2 regions of the Bradyrhizobium sp. 63_E2_N1_3 genome follow, and region 1 is predicted to be linked to the other one. Evidence: riboswitches for the same ligand, from Rfam matches in the RefSeq annotation. Region 1 holds a riboswitch; the other holds the start of a gene.
What was found. A riboswitch is a leader RNA that binds a small molecule or an ion and turns the genes downstream of it on or off. The one in region 1 is predicted to bind cobalamin.
Positions count from the first base shown of each region.

Region 2: it holds a riboswitch for cobalamin, as region 1 does, so the genes downstream of both, AB7531_RS30570 (energy-coupling factor ABC transporter permease) here and AB7531_RS31560 (TonB-dependent receptor) in region 1, are expected to answer to the same signal.

Region 1 covers NZ_CP197235.1:6,610,681-6,614,083, reverse strand. Annotated here, with positions in the region: gene AB7531_RS31560 (TonB-dependent receptor) at 1-1,833, opposite strand, end outside; cobalamin riboswitch at 2,034-2,241, opposite strand; gene AB7531_RS31555 (hypothetical protein) at 2,473-2,838, shown strand; gene AB7531_RS31550 (FixH family protein) at 2,941-3,333, shown strand.
Region 2 covers NZ_CP197235.1:6,380,965-6,384,367, reverse strand. Annotated here, with positions in the region: gene AB7531_RS30580 (cobyrinate a,c-diamide synthase) at 1-387, shown strand, start outside; gene cobA (uroporphyrinogen-III C-methyltransferase) at 384-1,115, shown strand; cobalamin riboswitch at 1,161-1,378, shown strand; gene AB7531_RS30570 (energy-coupling factor ABC transporter permease) at 1,416-2,093, shown strand; gene cobF (precorrin-6A synthase (deacetylating)) at 2,142-2,891, shown strand; gene cobT (nicotinate-nucleotide--dimethylbenzimidazole phosphoribosyltransferase) at 2,902-3,403, shown strand, end outside.

The DNA.
Region 1 (3,403 bases):
GCTTTCGGGGACGTAGACGTTCTTGCGCTCGATGTCGAAGGCCGAGAGCGTGGCCTCCGCGCGCTTGTCGGCCGACAGCAGCTTCACGCCGGTCTCGTAGGTTCGCGACGTCGTGAGCAGCAGCGGCGTCGTGGGCCTGAGGATGAAGATGTTCGCGACCGTCGGGTCCGCCGCCGTCGCGTACTGGCCGTAAAGCATCACGCCGGGCGCGATGTCCCAGGTGTAGCCGATGCGTCCGGTGACCGGATTGAACGTCTTCGAGAAAGGATAGCTGGCTTTCAGGAGGCCAGTCTCGTCGAAGCGGGTCCGCGACAGCTCGATATTCTCAAAACGGATGCCGCCGATCAGCGCGAAGGTCGAGGTCAGCTTGAGCCGGTCCTCGAACGACAGCGAGGTGGTGTCGAGATGGGTGTAGATCTTCTCGTCGCTGCGCGGGCCGTAGAGGCCGCGGTCCGGATTGAGGAGATCGACGTAGTCATTGAAGAACAACGTGTCCTGCGAGACGTTGAACTGGTTGCTGCTCGCCGCCACGGTGGCGACGAAGCGATTGTCCATTCCGGCGACGTTGGAATTGACGGTGAGGTCGGTGATGTTGCCGTAGAGCCGCTGCGCGTGATCGAGCGCCAGGCGCTCGCGGTAGATGCTCTGCGCGCCTGCGAAATTGCCTACGGTCTGGTCGAACGACGAGATCTCGTTGTTGAACCAGTGCCGGTGGGCGTCATAGCCGTAGACTTGGCTTTTCAGCGAGATGTTGTTGGTGATGTCCCATTGAAAGCCGCTGCGCAGCCAGAGCTCGTTGGCGCCGCTGTGATTGTCGAGCACGTTGTAGTTCGTGGTCAGCGTGCGCGCGTCGATGGTGACCGGGACCGGCGTGCCGCCGCCGAGGTAATAGTTGCTCCAGACGCCGGACACGATGCCGTACGTCGGCACGATGCCCGGCGCGTTCGCCGGCACCAGCGGCGTCCCCCAGTAGAAGCGGTCGTTGTCCTGCCTGTATTCGGTTGCGCCCCAGATCTTCAGGTTCTCGTTGACGCGATAGTTCAGCTGGCCCGAGACGTTGCTGAGCTTCGAATAGGTGTCGTCGATAAAGCCCTTGTTGTTGAAATGGCTGATATCGAAGCGGTAGTCGAGGCCGTTGATCAGCGTGCTGCCGCCCGATCCGTAACCGGCGCGATAGCCGTTGAAGGAATCGTAGGAGGTGAAGGCGTCGTTGACGATTGGTCCGGTGTGCGGCGCCTTGTTCACGTAGTTGATGGCGCCGCCGGTCGCACCGAGGCCCGCCACCAGCGAGTCCGGTCCCTTGATGATCTCGACCTGCTGGAGGCCAGCCACGTCCATGGGACGGCCGGTCATGGTCGACGGCCCGATCGGGATGCCGTTGTAGAGCGTGGAGATCTGGTCGCCGGAAAAGCCACGCATCGAGAAGATGGCGGGCGCGCCGGGCGCATCGCCGCCGGTGACGCCGACTGCAGCCTTGGCGACGTCGGTCGTGGTCCGGATGCCCAGGTCCTGCATCGTCCGCTGACTGATGACCTCGACGGTCGCCGGCATCTCGCGCGCCGTGATGCCGAGCCGGGAGCCGACATCGGTGACGGCTGCCGTGTTGAGCGGCGTCTGCACCGGGCCGCTCGGAGCTTGCGTGGCCGGAACGGCGACAGCAGGGGCGCCACGATTGCGTCCCGCGGCGCGCCGGGCGGCGCGCTGCTTCTGAGTGCCGGGGCTGACGGCAGGAGCCTGTCGCGGCGCAGGCGGCGACACGATCACCGGGCCGACCTCCCGGGAGCGGTTGTCCTGCGCCGCGCTTTGCGCGAGCGCCGCGGACGACAAGGACACCGACGAGAGCAGAGTAATCAGGAAAGCACGCGATAACGCTGGCCTTGCGCCAGCACGGAAATGAAAATGTTGCACAACAACGCTCTGCGGCGACGCAAACAAACCGTCACCGCGGTTGCCTTAGTCATCCACCTTCGCCCCAGGCGGCGGATGCACCGGCTACTTGTCCGACATCAGGGCACCCCGCCCAATGCGTTCGCGCGTGACCATGGCTGGCAGCAGGTTTCCTGGCTCGCGGGTCATCGCCTTCGACCACCTTCCCAGAGGCCCAAGCGGGGCTCCAGTGGTTTGTTTGGTCGTCGACTATCCGCCTACAGTTGCGGGGGCAGCCGCGGAATTGCCCACTGAGGTGGACGCACCGCATTCCCTTGAAGAGTCCTTGCGGACACTACCGATCACGAAACTGGCATCAGGGGATGAGCGCGTCAACATCCGCGCGGGCTGCTGGACGGGCTGGTCGGTCGATGGTGGCCTTGTGTTGCTGTTTTGCACGATAGTCCGAAGGACCGCGTCGAAACGTCCAACCCGGCCTCCGGACCAGCCTGGGTAACGAACGCTTGACCACGATCAATGACTGCCTTTGGTGCCCGAATATGCTACTGAGGCCGAGTTCCGGCCTGACAAAGTAAGTCGATATTGATGCAGTTCGTCCGTACCATCCTGGCAGTCGCCATCGCCATATCCTTGGCGATGCTGCCGGTTGGCGCGTCCGCGGCGAACCTCGCAATGTCGTCGGATGGCATGCAGACGGCCATGCACATGAGCGGCGACGCCGACATGTCGATGGACGATTGTTGTCCCGACATGAAGGGAACAGGCTCCCATAGCGGCGGCTACAAGTGCGGGATGGGCTTCTGCTGCGTCGGTGGGATCATCGCGCTCGGTGATGTCAGGCCCGTGGCGTTCGAGCGTCTCGCCGTCATGGCCAGCACGTTGGCTATTCCCCCGGATCAGGTCGTTTCCTTCCGCGGCGGCAGTCCTCCTTTCCGACCTCCTCGAATCTGATCTCGCAAAGCCCGAGACGCGAGCGGCATGCCTGCTCGCGACGACGACTGACGTGCGCGCTTCACGCGCCACGGCGAAAGATCAATTCATGAGGACAAGACAATGCTTTCCAAAATCCGCACCGCGGCTCTCGCCGCCACCCTTTCGCTTGCCGCTTCAGCCGCGATGGCGGGCGCGGGCGACTACGCCTTCGAGCCCGTCACTCCGCAGATGAGGAAGGGCGAAGACGTCACGCTCGCCGTTCGCCTGACGAACAAGCAGTCCGGCAAGCCGATACCGGACGCAGTCATCTTCAAGACCCGCCTCGACATGGCCCCGGACGGGATGGCCGAGATGGAATCGGCGGTCGCGCCGCTGCCGTCCAGGGAGCCTGGTGTGTACGCCTTCAAGACGGACCTGCCGATGGCTGGCCGCTACCAGATGACGCTGTCCGTGAAGGTGCAGGGCGAACCGGAGACCGTCACCGGCAAGGTGATCGTCACGGCGGTCAAGTGAGCGTTCGGGCGCTGCCCGGCAGCGCCCGACATTCCCCCTTTTCCTTCACACGGACGCGCGCTCCCGGGTG
Region 2 (3,403 bases), 230 kb from region 1:
GCTCGCTTTCGCGACGGTCTGCGTGCCTTCGCTGACAAACGGCCGGTGCACGGCGAATGCGGGGGCTACATGGTGCTGGGAACCGCTCTGACCGACGCCGACGGCGTCCGTCATGAGATGACGGGCCTGCTCGGACTGGAGACGAGCTTTGCCAAGCGCCGCATGCATCTCGGCTATCGTCTCGCTGCGCTCGCCGCGCCGATGCCGGGCCATCAGGCCGGCGCGCGCCTGCGCGGTCATGAGTTCCACTATTCGACGATTATCGCGCAGCCGGATACGCCGCTGGCGGTCGTGCACGATGCAACAGGCGCGGTCATCGCCGAGACCGGCTCGCGCCGCGGTCATGCCACCGGCACGTTCTTCCATCTGATCGCGGAGGATCGGTGAGCGGTTTTGTCACTTTCATCTCGGCCGGCCCCGGCGACCCGGAGCTCCTCACGCTCAAAGGTGCCGCGCGGCTGCGCGATGCCGACGTCGTGCTCTATGACGACCTCGCCTCCGGTGCGATCCTCGATCTGGCCCGGCCCGGCGCCAATCTCGTCGCGGTCGGGAAGCGGGCAGGGCGGCCCTCGACCAAGCAGCACCACGTCAACCGCCTGCTGGTCGACTATGCCGCGGCTGGTGTCCGTGTGGTGCGGCTGAAATCGGGCGATGCGGGTATCTTTGGCCGGCTCGAGGAGGAGCTGGAGGCGCTGCGCGAAGCTGGCATCGGCTACGAGATCATTCCCGGAATCACCTCGGCCTGTGTCGCCGCTGCGCAAGCCGGCATTCCCCTGACCCGGCGCCACACCTCGCGCCGGGTGCAGTTCGTGACCGGGGCCGATGTCACCGGCGAGCTGCCGCAGAATTTGAACTGGGCGGCGCTGGCTGATCCCGAAGCGACCACCGTGGTCTATATGGGCCGGCGCACCTTTCCGGCGCTTGTCGCAAAATTGATCGAGCACGGCCTCGCGCCTGATACCCCGGCGCTGTTCGCCGAATCCCTCGGTCGTCCCGACGAGCGGCTGGTCCGCACCACCATTGCCGAGCTGGCCGAGCAACTTGCGCGGGGCGGCGCTGCCTCGACGGCCGCCGTGATCCTGTTCGGCGCACTGGCCGGGGATTATCCGTCATGACCGTCCCGGCCGCCCTTCGCCCCTTGACGCCCGGCTGGCGAAAGGGGCACACAGGAGATGCATGGTGCTCGAGGCGGCGCAAACCGCCGGAGCATAATCGGGAATGGGGGTGGGCGGACAGTTGCGCCGCCCAAAACCCCAGCCGCCCCCGCGACTGTAAGCGGTGAGGGACTCCGATCAGCCACTGGGCCGCAAGGCCCGGGAAGGCCGGAGAACCCCAGTGAACCGCGAGCCAGGAGACCGGCCGTGCATGTCTTGTGGCCAAGGCCGTCGGGTGTGACGGCAGGAAGGAACTGAACCATGCATATCGAACCCGGAGTCGTATCGGGCGCCAAGCTCGTGTTGAGTTACGCAACCGGCATCGCCGTCGGCGGCGTTGCGCTGAAGCTCGCGGTCGAGACCGTGCGCGAGCAGGGCATCACGTCGTTCGCGGCGCGGACGCTCGCCACCACGGGCCTCGTGTTCGTCTTCTTCGAGATCCTGCCGCACTTCCCGGTCGGCGTCTCCGAGGTGCACTTCATCCTCGGCTCGACCCTGTTCCTGCTGTTTGGGGCAGCGCCCGCGGCCTTCGGCCTTGCGTTCGGACTGTTGTTCCAGGGCATCTTCTTCGAGCCGCCCGATCTGCCGCAATTCGGCATGAACGTCACCACGCTGCTGGTGCCGCTGTTCGGGATCCAGGCGATCGCCGCGCGGATCATTGCCCGCAACACCGCCTATGTCGATCTCAGGTATCGCCAGGCGCTGGCGCTTTCGACCACGTATCAGGCCGGCGTCATCGCCTGGGTCGCGTTCTGGGCGCTCTATGGCTCGGGCTTCGGTGCGACCAACCTCGTCAACATCGCGACCTTCGCGGCCTCCTACGCGCTCGTCATCGTGATCGAGCCGCTGGCCGACCTCGGTGTGCTGGCGCTGGCGAAGTCGCTGCGCGGCGTCACCGCGCCCGGCCTCGTTACCCCGCGTTTGCATAACGCGGCTTGAGAGAGACAAGCGAACGGGCGGCCGTGATGGCCGCCCTTCGCACTCACGATGCTCACGCTCTCCCTGATAGGCATCGGTTGCGGCGATCCCGAGCAGCTCACGCGCGCCGCCGTTCAAGCCATCAACGCGGCCGATCTCATCCTGATCCCGCGCAAGGGGACGGCGAAGTCCGATCTCGCAGATCTCAGGCGGACGATCTGCGCGGATGTGCTCACCAATCAAACGACGCGCATTGCCGAGTTCGATCTTCCCGTGCGCGATGCCGGTGAAGCGGATTATCACAAGGGCGTGGACGATTGGCACGAGGCCGTGGCCGCGGCCTGGTCGCAGACGATCGCCAGCCATCTCGGTGATGATGGCAAGGTCGCGCTGCTGATCTGGGGCGATCCTTCGCTCTACGATTCCTCGCTGCGCATTGCGCGGCGGCTCGATCCCTTGCCTGATATCGAAGTTGTGCCCGGCATCACCTCGATCCAGGCGCTGTGCGCGGCGCATGCGCTGCCGCTCAACGACATCGGCGAACCCTTCCTCGTCACGACGGGGCGCCGCTTGCGCGAGGGCGGCTGGCCGCAAGGCGTCGATACCGTGGTGGTGATGCTCGACGGCGGCACGGCGTTCCAGTCGCTCGATCCTGCGGGGCTGCACATCTGGTGGGGCGCTTATCTCGGCATGCCCGATCAGATCGTCATGTCGGGCGTTCTGGCCGAGATCGGCCCGCACATCATCGCCGCGCGACAGGATGCGCGCGAGCGGCACGGCTGGATCATGGACAGCTACATTCTCAAGCGCAGGCCGTAAGCGAGGCAGCATGCTCCCTGAATGGGTCACCCGGAAATGCCCCGATGTCTCCGCTGTCCATCGCGAGGCGGCGCTCGCGCGTCAGGCGCAACTGACGAAGCCGGCTGGCGCGCTCGGCCGGCTGGAGCAGCTTGCGGTCGAGCTTGCGGGCCTGCAGGCGACCGAGCAGCCGCGTGCCGCGCGGGTGCCGATCATCGTCTTCGCCGGCGATCACGGCATCGTCGCGCAGGGCGTGTCGGCCTATCCGCAAGGAGTGACCATCGCGATGATGGCGAATTTTGCCTCGGGCGGTGCCGCGATCTCGGTGCTGGCGCGTGAGCTTGGCTCAAACCTTGAGGTCGTCGACGCCGGTACGCTGGCACAGGAGGAGATGGCAGGAATCGTCACCGACAAGCCGCGCAGCGGCACGCGCGACTTCAGCGTGGAAGCCGCGCTCACCCCCACGGAGCTGGCATTCGCCTTCGAAGCCGGTCAGCGCGCAGTCGCGCGCGCAGACGCCGGCAGGCCCGATC